DNA from 3 places in the Paraburkholderia sp. A1BS-2L genome. Region 2 is predicted to be linked to each of the others. Evidence: predicted binding sites of a transcription regulator. Region 2 holds the regulator's gene; each other region holds the start of a gene.
The links. The regulator LexA, encoded in region 2, represses DNA repair genes until DNA is damaged. The targets are predictions, from matches to a motif close to ACTGTATNNNNATACAGT.
Positions count from the first base shown of each region.

Region 1 (4,278 bases), 410 kb from region 2:
GCCGCGGCCCGCGGCCGCGCCGTTGTTGCACACGCAGTTGTTGAGCTGCCATCGCGCAATCAGCGCGCAGTCATCCAATCCGTCTGCCCATGTCCAATCAAAAAAATCCTGCACGCTTTCGCTCCAAGACCCTTACCGCCACCCTCGCCTTCCTGTTCGGCAGCCTGGGGGCGCACCGCTTTTATCTCTACGGAAGGCGCGACGTGTGGGGCTGGGCGCATATCGCCGGCACGCTGCTCGGCATTCCCGGCGTGCTCCTGCTCGTGGCAACCCAGCGTGAGTCGATACCCGGCTGGGCACTCGCCGTGATCGGCGCCGTGTCCGTGCTCTCGGCATTTCTGGCCGCCATCGTCTACGGGCTGCGCCCGGACGCCAGGTGGGACGCGCAGTTCAACGCGGCCTTCGCGGGCAGCCGCGCAAGCCGCTCGGGCTGGGCCGTGATCTTCGTGGTGATCTTCTCGCTGCTGATCGGTGCATTCTTGCTGATGACGGGCCTGGCCCTGACTTTCCAGACGTATTTCGAATCGCAGGTCGAAGCGGCCAAGGCCATTTCTCAATAGCGACGACTGCCCGACAACTGCAGCGCGGCGCTAGAACAGATCGAGTTGCGGTTTCTCGCGCACCGTCTTCGCGCGCATGAACGCCGACATATCCAGAATGCCGTAACGCCGCTCGTTCAAGCCGAGCCGCTTCACGGCCTGGTGAAAGCGCTGCTTGAGCAGGTCGGCCCAAAGCCCGGTGCCCTTCATGCGCTGCGAGAACGCCGAGTCGTAGTCCTTGCCGCCGCGCATGTCGCGCACGCGACTCATCACGCGCGCCGCGCGTCGCGGAAAATGCGCTTCGAGCCAGCCTTCGAAGAGCGGCGCCACCTCCCACGGCAGACGCAGCACGATATAGCTCGCGCTGCTCGCACCCGCCTCGGCGCAGGCTTCCAGCACGCGCTCCATGTCCGGTTCGGTAACGAACGGAATCACGGGCGCGATGCTCACCCCAACCGGAATGCCCGCCTGCGCAAGCGTGCGGATCGTGCGCAGCCGCCGCGCCGGCGTGGCCGCGCGCGGCTCCAGAGTGCGCGCGAGTTCGGCGTCGAGCGTGGTGATCGTGATGGCCGCCATGAATTGCTGGCGCTGCGCCATGGGCGCTAGCAGATCGAGATCGCGCTCGATCAGCGAGGACTTCGTGATGGCCGCGAACGGATGCTGGCGCTCGCTCAGCACCTCGATCACGCGACGCGTAATGCGCATATCGCGCTCGACCGGCTGCCAGGCATCGGTGTTCACGCCCAGCGCGATGGGCTCCGGCTCATAAGCGGGCTTCGCGATTTCGCGCGCGAGCAACTCGGGCGCATTGATCTTTGCGTAAATGCGGCTCTCGAAATCGAGTCCCGGCGAGAGCCCCAGATAGCTGTGGGTGGGTCGCGCGAAGCAGTAAATGCAGCCGTGCTCGCAACCGCGATACGGATTGAGCGAAACATTGAACGGAATATCGGGCGACTGGTTGCGCGTAAGGATGCTCTTCGCGCGCTCCTCGAAGACCTCGGTGCGCAATGCCGGGGCTTCTTCGGCGGCAAGATCGCCGGGGCTCTCATCCGGCTGCGCATGCTGCCAGCCGTCGTCAAAGACTTCGCGCCGATCAACCTCGTAGCGCCCCTGCAGGTTCGTGACGGCACCACGCCCCTTGCGCGGCGCAGGCGGCGCGACAGGGTACCAGGTCTCGGCGGGATGGTCAGGGTCCAGTTCTTTCACGGCACAATGCAGCAAGGCGTCTCGATACTGTATAAATATACAGTATCGAGACGCCTTGTCGAGCGCTAAAAACGGGGCGCTTTCGAGCGCGGCTTCGCGCGACTACTCGCCCACCGCGATCGTCAAAGTTTCCTTGATTTCCTCCATCACCACATAGCTCTTCGACTGCACCGCACCCGGCAGTTGCAGCAGGATGTCGCCGAGCAGTTTGCGGTAGTCGGCCATCTCGCCGATGCGCGCCTTGATCAGGTAATCGAAGTCGCCCGAAACCAGGTGGCATTCGAGCACTTCCGGGATCTTCTTCACCTCGCGGCGGAACTGGTCGAACATGTTGCCGCTCTTGTGGTCGAGCGTGATCTCCACGAACACCAGCAGCGCCGCGCCCAGCACGTTCGGATTCACGCGCGCGTAGTAGCCCGTGATGACGCCGTCGCGCTCCATGCGCTTGACCCGTTCGATGCACGGCGTGACGGAGAGCCCGACCTGCTCTGCGAGGTCCTTCATGGCCATGCGGCCGTCCTCCTGGAGCAGCTTAAGGATGCGGTGATCGAGCCGGTCCAGCGCGCGGACCGGCTGACGCTGCGTTCTCATGTGTTTTTCCTGAAAATTTGACAAATACGATAACAAAATCTAGTCGTAGAACAATAGCATAGTCGATATTACTGGCTACTCCTGATTTTTCATGCCTTCGGCGCTGAATCCCCCGAGACGGATGCGGCAAGCCCTCGGCAGCGCGGCGTAGCCCCAACAAATCTATCTGGAGCAGACTATGCGAGTCGTCGTGTTGGGCAGTGGTGTTGTCGGGGTCGCCAGCGCCTGGTATCTTGCCCGCGCGGGCCATGAGGTAACGGTGATCGACCGCGAGTCCGGTCCCGCGCTCGAAACGAGCTTTGCGAACGCCGGCCAGATCTCGCCCGGCTACGCCGCGCCGTGGGCCGCGCCGGGCGTGCCGCTCAAGGCGATCAAGTGGATGTTCGAGAAGCACGCGCCGCTCGCCATCCGCCTCGACGGCACGAAATTCCAGTTGCAGTGGATGTGGCAGATGCTGCAGAACTGCACGCCCGAGCGCTATGCACTCAACAAGGGCCGGATGGTGCGCCTCGCCGAATACAGCCGCGATTGCCTGCAGGCGCTGCGCGCCGAAACCGGCATCCAGTACGAAGGCCGCACCGGCGGCACGCTGCAGGTGTTCCGCACGCAGCAGCAGTTCGACGGCGCGGCAAAGGACATCGCCGTGCTGAAGGATGCGAACGTTCCGTACGAACTGCTCACGTCCGCCGAGCTCGGCCGTGCCGAGCCCGCGCTTGCCGCGGTCTCGCACAAGCTCACCGGCGGCCTGCGCCTGCCCGGCGACGAAACCGGCGACTGCCAGCTCTTCACCACGCGCCTCGCCAAAATGGCCGAGGAACTGGGTGTCAAGTTCCGCTACAACACGCCGATCGACGGCCTCGCCGTGCAAGGCGAGCGCATCGCGGGCGTGCAGTGCGGTGGCGAACTCGTGCGCGCGGACTCATTCGTGGTCGCGCTCGGCTCGTTCTCCACGAAGATGCTGGTCGGCCTCGTGAAGATTCCGGTTTACCCGCTCAAGGGCTACTCGATCACAGCGCCTATCGTGAACGCGGGCGCGGCGCCGGTCTCCACCGTGCTCGACGAGACCTACAAGATTGCAATCACGCGTTTCGACGACCGCATCCGCGTGGGCGGCATGGCCGAAATCGTGGGCTACGACACGGCGCTCAAGCAAGCGCGCCGCGAGACGCTCGAAATGTGCGTGAACGACCTGTTCCCGGGCGGCGGCGATACCTCGCAGGCCACCTTCTGGACCGGCCTGCGCCCGATGACGCCGGACGGCACGCCGGTGGTGGGCCGCACGCCGTTCTCGAACCTGTTCCTGAACACGGGGCACGGCACGCTCGGCTGGACCATGTCGTGCGGATCGGGCCAGTTGCTCGCCGACCTCATCTCGGGCAAGCAGCCCGCGATCCGCGCCGACGATCTCTCAGTCTATCGTTATCTCGGAGAGACGGCCGCCGCGCATCGCCCAGCATACGCGTAATAAAAAACCCAGGCGCAAGGCCTGGGTTTTGTCGGCAATCCAAGGGGCGCTCGAAGCGCCCCTTTTTGTTGCAGCGCTTAGCCGAGTTCTTTGACGAGTTCCGGCACAACCGTGAACAGATCGCCGACGAGGCCGTAATCGGCCACGCTGAAGATCGGCGCCTCTTCGTCCTTGTTGATCGCCACGATCACCTTCGAGTCCTTCATGCCTGCAAGGTGCTGGATCGCGCCCGAGATGCCCACCGCGACGTACAACTGCGGCGCGACGATCTTGCCGGTCTGGCCGACCTGGTAATCGTTCGGCACGTAGCCCGCGTCCACTGCCGCGCGCGAAGCGCCGAGCGCTGCGTTCAGCTTGTCAGCGAGCGGCTCCAGCACCTTCGTGTAGTTCTCGCCACTGCCCAGACCCCGGCCGCCCGAGACGATGATCTTCGCGCTCGTGAGTTCCGGACGGTCGAGCTTCGTGACTTCACGGCCG
Region 1 covers NZ_CP120428.1:2,255,971-2,260,248, forward strand. Annotated here, with positions in the region: gene P5W98_RS10215 (NINE protein) at 90-560, shown strand; gene P5W98_RS10220 (PA0069 family radical SAM protein) at 591-1,736, opposite strand; gene P5W98_RS10225 (Lrp/AsnC ligand binding domain-containing protein) at 1,848-2,336, opposite strand; gene P5W98_RS10230 (D-amino acid dehydrogenase) at 2,515-3,801, shown strand; gene P5W98_RS10235 (electron transfer flavoprotein subunit alpha/FixB family protein) at 3,879-4,278, opposite strand, start outside.
Region 1: P5W98_RS10220 (PA0069 family radical SAM protein) is a predicted target of LexA. The motif match lies at 1,772-1,789, and genes of this name have one in related genera.

Region 2 (4,278 bases):
CCGCTGCAAATACCATTGCAACGTGTTGATGAGCAGCAGCATGACGAACGACACGCACAGCATCACCACAGCCAGCGCCGTAGCGCCCGCATAGTCGTATTGCTCGAGCTTCGTGATGATGAGCAGCGACGTGATTTCCGACTTCATCGGCACATTGCCCGCGATGAAGATGACCGAACCGTACTCGCCCAGCGCGCGCGCGAATGCGAGCGCAAAACCCGTAAGCAGCGCAGGCAATGCCGCCGGCAACACCACGCGGCGAAACGTGAGCCAGCGCGACGCGCCCAGGCAGGCGGCGGCCTCTTCCTGCTCGCGCTCGAACTCCTCGAGCACGGGCTGCACGGTGCGCACGACAAACGGCAGGCCAATGAACGTGAGCGCCACGAGCACGCCAAGCGGCGTAAACGCGATCTTGAGGCCGAGCGGCTGCAGGAACTGGCCGATCCAGCCGTTGCCCGCATACACGGCGGCAAGCGAGATCCCCGCCACGGAAGTCGGCAGTGCGAACGGCAGATCGACGAGCGCATCGATCACGCGCTTGAACGGGAACGTGTAGCGCACCAGCACCCAGGCGAGCAAGAACCCGAACACCGCATTGATGAGCGCTCCGCCAAGCGCGGAGAAAAATGTGAGGCGGTACGACGCGAGCACGCGCGGCGACGCCACCGCGCGCACGAGCTGCGCCCAATCGAGCGTCGCGGTCTTGAGGAACGTGGCCGCAAGCGGAATGAGCACCACGAGGCTCAGATACGCCACCGTGATGCCGAGCGTCACGCCGAATCCCGGCAGCGCGCCTGGCTTCTGTAATCGAAACGTCGTCATGCTCTATCTCTTCACATGGGTTGCGCGGAGCACCTCTCGTCATACGATACATGCGGGGCGCCGCGGCTAAAGACGCGCCTCGTCGGGCGCGCCTTGTTTTTGGCGTTGCTTGCTACTGCGTATTGCCGTCGGCTTACTACGGCCGGCTTACGGCCGGCTTATTGCGGCTGATAAATCGAATCGAACACGCCGCCATCGGCGAAATGCGTCTTCTGCGCCTTGGCCCAGCCGCCGAACGCCTCGTCGACCGTGTAAAGCTTGAGCTTCGGGAACTTCGCCGTGATCGCCGCCGGCACCTTGTCCGAGCGCGGACGATAGAAGTTCTTCGCGGCAATCTCCTGCCCCTTCTCGCCATAGAGGAACTCGAGATACGCCTGCGCCACCTTGCGCGTGCCGTGCTTGTCCACGACCTTGTCGACCACCGCAACCGGCGGCTCCGCGAGAATGCTGGCCGACGGCACCACGATCTCGAACTTGTCCGGCCCGAACTCCTTAACCGAAAGGAATGCTTCGTTTTCCCAGGCGATCAGCACGTCGTCGATATCGCGCTGCACGAAGCTCGTGGTCGCGCCGCGCGCGCCCGAGTCGAGCACGCCTGCGTTCTTGTAGAGCTTCGTGACGAAGGCCTTCGCCTTCTGGTCGTTGCCGCCCGGCTGGTGCGCCGCATAGGCCCACGCCGCGAGGTAATTCCAGCGCGCGCCGCCCGAGGTCTTCGGATTGGGCGTGACGATCGAGACGCCGGGCTTCACGAGGTCGTCCCAGTCCTTGATGCGCTTCGGATTGCCCTTGCGCACGAGAAACACGACGGTCGAGGTGTATGGCGAGGCGTTGTCGGGCAGACGCATTTGCCAGTCCTTCGCGATCAGCCCTTTATTGGCGAGTGCGTCGATGTCCCAGGCGAGCGCGAGCGTCACAACGTCGGCCTGCAGTCCGTCTAGCACCGAGCGCGCCTGAGCGCCGGAACCGCCGTGCGACTGCTTGATGGTGAGCGTCTCGCCGCCTTTCGCCTTCCACTCCTTGATAAAGGCTTCGTTGATGTCCTGATACAGCTCGCGCGTGGGATCGTAGGAGACGTTGAGCAGCGCCGTGTCCGCATGCGCCGCCGGCGCGAAGGCCGCCATGCCGACGAGCGGCGCCACGCCGATCAGCAGTTTCGCCGCCAGCGTCCTGAACCATGCGTGCCCCGTAATGCCTTGTTTCATCCACTTTTTCTCCGTGTCGTCGTGCGCATTCGTGCACTTTCGTGCGTTCTCGCGTGCCATGCAGCAATCGATGGAGGCCAGTCTAGCGATCGGCTTACATTATTAAAAATGATGTTTTCTCATTTTTTAATACGTAAAAGTGGTAAGGACGGAGGAATTGGGCGCTTGCGCCTGTTTTGCCGGTGGTTGCGTCCGTCGGGGAAGGGAAAGCGCCGTCGCGACGCCGTGCGGATGACAAAGTTCAAGTAACACTTGAAAAGCGGCGAGTACTGTATAAAAATACAGTCACCTGTTCAAACATACAGTAGCGCCATGACCAAACTCACCGCACGACAGCAGCAGGTTTTCGATCTGATCCGCCGCGCGATCGAGCGCACCGGCTTTCCGCCCACGCGCGCGGAAATCGCCGCCGAACTGGGCTTCAGTTCGGCGAACTCGGCGGAGGAACATCTGCGCGCGCTGGCGCGCAAGGGCGTGATCGAGCTGGCTGCGGGCGCTTCGCGCGGCATCCGCCTCGTGCCCGGTCCGGGCGATCTGCCGCATCAATTCACGCTGCCGCACGCGGGCCTCATGCAGCTCTCGCTGCCGCTCGTGGGCCGCGTCGCGGCGGGTAGTCCGATCCTCGCGCAAGAGCACATTTCGCAGAACTACACCTGCGACCCCGCGCTCTTTTCGAGCCGGCCCGACTACCTGCTCAAGGTGCGCGGGCTGTCCATGCGCGACGCGGGCATCCTCGACGGCGACCTGCTCGCCGTGCAAAAAAAGAGCGAAGCGAAGGATGGCCAGATCATCGTGGCGCGTCTTGGCGACGACGTCACCGTGAAGCGCCTGAAGCGGCAGCGCAACGGCATCGAGCTGATCGCGGAGAACCCTGACTACGAGAATATTTTCGTCGCGGCCGGCAGCGCGGATTTCGCGCTCGAAGGCATTGCCGTTGGTCTGATCCGTCCCACCGAATTCTGATAATTCCGCCTGCGCATTTTCTGCGCATCTTCTGCGCATTTTCCGGAGAGAGTCATGGAACGCCTTGCCCGCCTGTTGCCCTTCCGTCAATTCGGCCGTCTGCGCCATCTGCGCGGGATTGCCTCGTGCGCCATGCGCGAGGCGCGTGCTTCGGCGGCGGCCCTTGGCCGTCAATGCGGCTACCAGATCAATGGCTCGCTCTTCGACGACATCGAGCAAGAAGACGAAGCGCGCCCGCTGCCTTCCGCGCAGCCGGCCTTCGCACGCGTTTCGCTCAACAGCACGCTGAATGCGGAGCAGCCCGACCGCCGCGCACCGGTGCGCGTCTATCACGGCCAGTCGCGGCTCATCATGGTGGGCACGATGGAGGCGGTGTGCCGCGCCATCGACCGCTGTATCGCGGAGCAGCAGGCCGATGCGCCGGTCGCGCTGGCAAAGTAAGCAATAAAAGTGGGATCGTTTTTGATTGCGCGCGGTCAACACCCTGATTGAACACTGCAGGGTTGCACTAACCAATGACCGATACCCAAACGTATCCGCGCAAATCATCCAGCTGGAAGAAGCCCGTCGCAATCGCCGTCGCGGCGGTTGCAATCGTGGCGGCAGTGGGCTATGGCTATGCATCGCCATATATCGCGCTGAATAACCTCAAGGCAGCCGCCGACGCACGCGACGCAGCCGCACTGAGCGAGTACGTCGACTACCCGGCGCTGCGCGCGAGCTTGAAGCAGCAGGTTGGCGAGATGCTGCAACAACGCATGGAGGCCGCCCACGCCAGCAATCCACTCATGCTGTTCGGCGCGATGATCGGCAATGCGCTGATCGGCCCACTGGTGGACGCGTATGCCACGCCAGAGGGCGTGGCCGCATTGCTCAGCGGCATGCCGCCGACCGGCAAGCCGGGAGAACGGCCCGCGCCTGTGCCGCCGGCTGAAGCGCCGTCGCCGCCACCATCGTCACAGGCAGGCCAAGCGACGCAGCCCGCGCCCGGCAATCCGCCGGCTCAGGCGCAATCGCCGCAGCCGCAGCAAGCTCAGCCGCGCGCGCAAACCTCGGCGGGCTATCGCAGTCTGAACACGTTCGTTGTCACGTGGCAGCGCGGCGCAAACAGCGGCTATGGCGGCGATCGCTATGCCGCCATCCTGCAGCGTCATGGGCTGTTTTCGTGGAAGCTCGCCGCCGTGGAATTGAACGAGCCGAATACCGGCAACGACGCGAGCGCGTCGAACTGAGCAAGCCGTACCGAGATGAACCGCAAGAATTGCGGCGAGCCATCTTCGTGGTAGTGGCT
Region 2 covers NZ_CP120428.1:1,841,450-1,845,727, forward strand. Annotated here, with positions in the region: gene cysT (sulfate ABC transporter permease subunit CysT) at 1-822, opposite strand, end outside; gene P5W98_RS08250 (sulfate ABC transporter substrate-binding protein) at 981-2,024, opposite strand; gene lexA (transcriptional repressor LexA) at 2,337-2,987, shown strand; gene P5W98_RS08260 (hypothetical protein) at 3,042-3,428, shown strand; gene P5W98_RS08265 (DUF2939 domain-containing protein) at 3,503-4,219, shown strand.

Region 3 (4,278 bases), 760 kb from region 2:
CCTCACCGTCGAACCGCAGCGCATGGCAGCGGCCGAGCTGGAAAGGCGGCGTTTCGCCGGCGGCTTCGCCGTCGGCGGTCTTGCTCGGTTCCTGCCCGGACGCTTCGCCGGGCGTTCCGCGCGAGATTTCCCACACCTCTCCTGCAAACGCCTGGACCGCGACTGTCGGCAACACGCCCAGCATTTCCGTGAGGTGCGTGCAGCCAACCGTGCCGGCGAGCAACCGACCGGCTTCGCGGCGAAAGTTCTTGAGGAGATTGAGCCCGATAAGGGCCCGATAGGCGGGATGAGCGTTCTGGCACTGACCGTCGTACGGCACCCAGTCGGACGACGCTTCGGCGTCGACGACGTTGAGCTTGCGATCGATCGTGATGCGGAGCCAGAGTTCATGGATCGGCGAACCGTTGGGCCGCACACCGGCGGCGAGCGGCACGTCGCGTGGCTTATGATCGGTCAGGCACGCGTCGATGTCCCACAGGCCGTCTTCGCGCTCATAGGCGACCGCCCGGATAGCGCGCTGATGACGCAACTGGCGAGGCGCTGGCGAAGAAAGCGGCATGCTAGTAGAGGTAAGACCGGACAGGAAAACCTCTCGATTTTAGCATACCGAGTATTTGAGACAGCGGCGAACCCACAGCGCCCGGCAGTGCCAGGCCGCAGCTGTTTTTTGAGTCGACCGGATCAATTTTTGGTCAGTCGCCCTCGAAGCTGTCTTCGATGCCCTTCAAAATCTTGCCGATTATCGACATCGAAAAGCCTCGCGCAGCCAGAAAACGCGCCTGTCGCGCGCGCTCGGCGGGCGTCTCGGGTAACTGGCCGTACTTCTTTTGCCAGACGGCACGGGCCCGGGCGAGTTCCGTTTCGCGCAGTTGCGCGTTGACTTCTTCAATGAGCGCGTCGCCCACGGCATGACGCTTGAGCTCGCTGACGATGCGCCCCGCTCCCACGCGCGCGGCGCGGCGGTACACGACGCTTTCCGCAAAGCGTGCGTCGGATAGCCAGCCTTCGCGTTCGAGCGCGTCGAGCAGTGCTTCGAGCTCGTCGGCGTTTTCGGTGAAAGGCATGAGCTTGCGCGAAAGCTCTGCGCGGCTGTATTCGCGGCGCGAGAGATAGCCGAGCGCACGGCCCTTGAGGGAACGCTCGGGGCGCTGCCTGCCAGGCGCTTCGTTCGTGGGCGCGTTTCGCGAGGTGCGTGAGGTACGCGAGGTGGAGGTGCGCTCGAATTGGTCGGCTTGCGACGAGGCCCCGCCTTCGCCCAAAGACGAAGGCGGGGCCTCTGACGTTTCCGTCTCATGCGGCACCGAAGCGAACCCAACCTTGCGCATCACGATCGTGCTGACTCTCTGGTGCCCATTCGAGACTGGTGATCCGAACTTATTCTTCGCCCGCGACTTCGACTTCGCCGGAGTCGTTGACGCCGTCCGGCATCGTGCTCACGCCAAGCGACTCGCGAATGCGGTTTTCGATCTCGCGAGCGATGTCCGCATTCTCGCGCAGGAATTCGCGCGCATTGTCCTTGCCCTGGCCGATGCGTTCGCCGTTATAGCTGTACCACGCGCCTGCCTTGTCCACGATCTTGGCCTGCACGCCGAGGTCGATGATTTCGCCCTGGCGCGAGATGCCTTCGCCGTAGAGGATGTCGAACACGGCTTCGCGGAACGGCGGCGACACCTTGTTCTTGACGACCTTCACACGCGTTTCGCTGCCGATCACTTCGTCGTTCTTCTTGATCGAACCGATACGGCGAATATCCAGACGCACCGACGAGTAGAACTTGAGCGCGTTGCCGCCCGTGGTGGTTTCCGGGTTGCCGAACATCACGCCGATCTTCATGCGGATCTGGTTAATGAAGATCACCATGCAGTTCGTCTTCTTGATCGTGCCGGTGAGCTTGCGCAGCGCCTGCGACATCAGGCGCGCCTGCAGACCCGGCAGCGAGTCGCCCATTTCGCCTTCGATTTCGGCCTTCGGCACGAGCGCCGCAACCGAGTCGATCACGATCATGTCGATCGAGCCCGAGCGCACCAGCGCGTCGGTGATTTCGAGCGCCTGCTCGCCCGTGTCCGGCTGCGAGATGAGCAGCTCCGGCACGTTCACGCCGAGCTTGGACGCGTACTGCACGTCGAGCGCGTGTTCCGCGTCGATAAACGCCGCCGTGCCGCCGAGCTTCTGCAATTCGGCGATCACCTGGAGCGTGAGCGTGGTCTTGCCCGACGATTCCGGACCGTAGATCTCGACCACCCGGCCGCGCGGCAAGCCGCCCACGCCGAGCGCAATGTCGAGGCCGAGCGAACCGGTGGAGACCACCTGAATGTCTTCGACCGCCTCGCCGTCGCCGAGCCGCATGATCGACCCTTTGCCGAACTGCTTTTCGATCTGCGCGAGCGCGGCAGCCAGTGCCTTGCTCTTTTCAGCAGTCAGCCCAGCCGAGCCTTTCTTGCTATCTTCCATGAATCGTCCTTTGCTATGATGAACGGCGTCTGGTGACGATGCGCGCGTGCTTTTGCGCACATGCGCCTGAACGCAGACACTGTATAAAAAAACAGTAGTTTTGGCAAGCTCGTTTTTGGCCCTTAAACGCGCGCGCCGAAACCGCGAATTTTCGGAGACCGCCGCCCGACGCTGCCCGGGCCCGCTCCCTGCCGGGAGCGCTGCGCGCGCTGCACACCCCGCGCCGCACAAAACGGGCATCAAAGCGCTATGAGGGCGACGCTGGCGCACATGCGAATTCTCATTGCCGAAGACGACAGCATACTCGCGGACGGTCTCGTCCGATCACTCCGCCAGGCGGGCTATGCCGTTGATCACGTGCGTCACGGCGTGGATGCCGATACGGCCTTGTCGATGCAGTCGTTCGACCTCCTGATCCTCGATCTGGGCCTGCCGAAAATGCCGGGCCTCGAAGTGCTGCGCCGCTTGCGCGCGCGCAATTCCAACCTCCCCGTGCTGATCCTCACCGCCGCCGACAGCGTGGACGAACGCGTAAAAGGCCTCGACCTCGGCGCCGACGACTACATGGCCAAGCCGTTTGCGCTCAACGAACTGGAAGCGCGCGTGCGTGCGCTCACGCGGCGCGGCGCGGGCGGCGGCCCCACGGTCGTGCGCCATGGCGCGCTGGCGTTCGACCAGGTCGGGCGCGTGGCGCGCATCAACGACCAGGTGCTCGATCTCTCCGCGCGCGAACTCGGCGTGCTCGAAGTGCTGCTGCAGCGGCTCGGGCGGCTCGTCTCGAAGGAACAGCTCGTCGACCATCTGTGCGAATGGGGCGAGGAAGTGAGCAACAACGCGATCGAGGTCTACGTGCACCGGCTGCGCAAAAAACTCGAAACGGGCGGCGTGCGCATCGTGACCGTGCGTGGGCTCGGATATTGCCTCGAAAAGGAAGCGAATCCGGCAAACGCGAGCAACCCGGCAGACACCCCGGCGAGCCCCTCGGCAGGCGCCGCCGCGCCTCCCGCCATGCCGGCGAGCCACCACTACAAATAGCCAAGCGCCACGATGGCCGAGCCCGCTCCCGCCGCCCAGCCCGGCGCGCTCGACGACGAGGCGCGCGACGCCCGCTACGCCAACCCGTTCGCCCCGCCCGACGAGGCCGAAGCCGCCGCCGCGCGCCCCCGCTCGCTGTTCGGCGAAATTCTCGACTGGATGCTCGCGCCGCTGCTGCTGCTCTGGCCGATGAGCATCGCGGTCACGTATCTCGTCGCCAAGTCGATCGCCAACGGCCCGTTCGACCGCGCGCTCGAAACCGATGCCTATGTGCTCGCGCGCCAGATCCATCCGGTCAACGGCGTGGCGGAGCTCTCGCTGCCCGCCTCCACGCGCGACTTCCTGCGCGCCGACAACGTCGACAGCGTGTTCTACCAGGTGCTCGGCAGCCGCGGCGAACTGGTGGGCGGCGACCGCGAGATGCCGCTGCCGCGCGACGACGACCGCCCGCCCGCCGGCCTTGTGGAATTCCGCGACGACATGCTGCATGGCATCGATATCCGCGTGGCCTATACGACGGTCGAACTGCCGAATCTGTCGGGCTCGCAGCCCGTGCTCGTGCAGGTGGCCGAAACGCTCGACAAGCGCCGCCAGCTCGCCAACGACATCATTAAAGGCGTGATCCTGCCGCAGTTCGTGATCCTGCCGCTCGCGATCCTGCTCGTCTGGTTCGGCCTCTCGCGCGGCCTCGCGCCGCTGCATGCGCTGGAATCGAACATGCGCATGCGCCGCCCCGACGACCTCTCGCCGCTCGAAGCGCGGCGCGCGCCGCCCGAGATCGAGCCGCTCGTC
Region 3 covers NZ_CP120428.1:2,605,255-2,609,532, forward strand. Annotated here, with positions in the region: gene P5W98_RS11845 (DUF2889 domain-containing protein) at 1-559, opposite strand, end outside; gene recX (recombination regulator RecX) at 693-1,325, opposite strand; gene recA (recombinase RecA) at 1,375-2,451, opposite strand; gene P5W98_RS11860 (response regulator) at 2,722-3,486, shown strand; gene P5W98_RS11865 (sensor histidine kinase) at 3,499-4,278, shown strand, end outside.
Region 3: recA (recombinase RecA) is a predicted target of LexA. The motif match lies at 2,530-2,547, and genes of this name have one in related genera.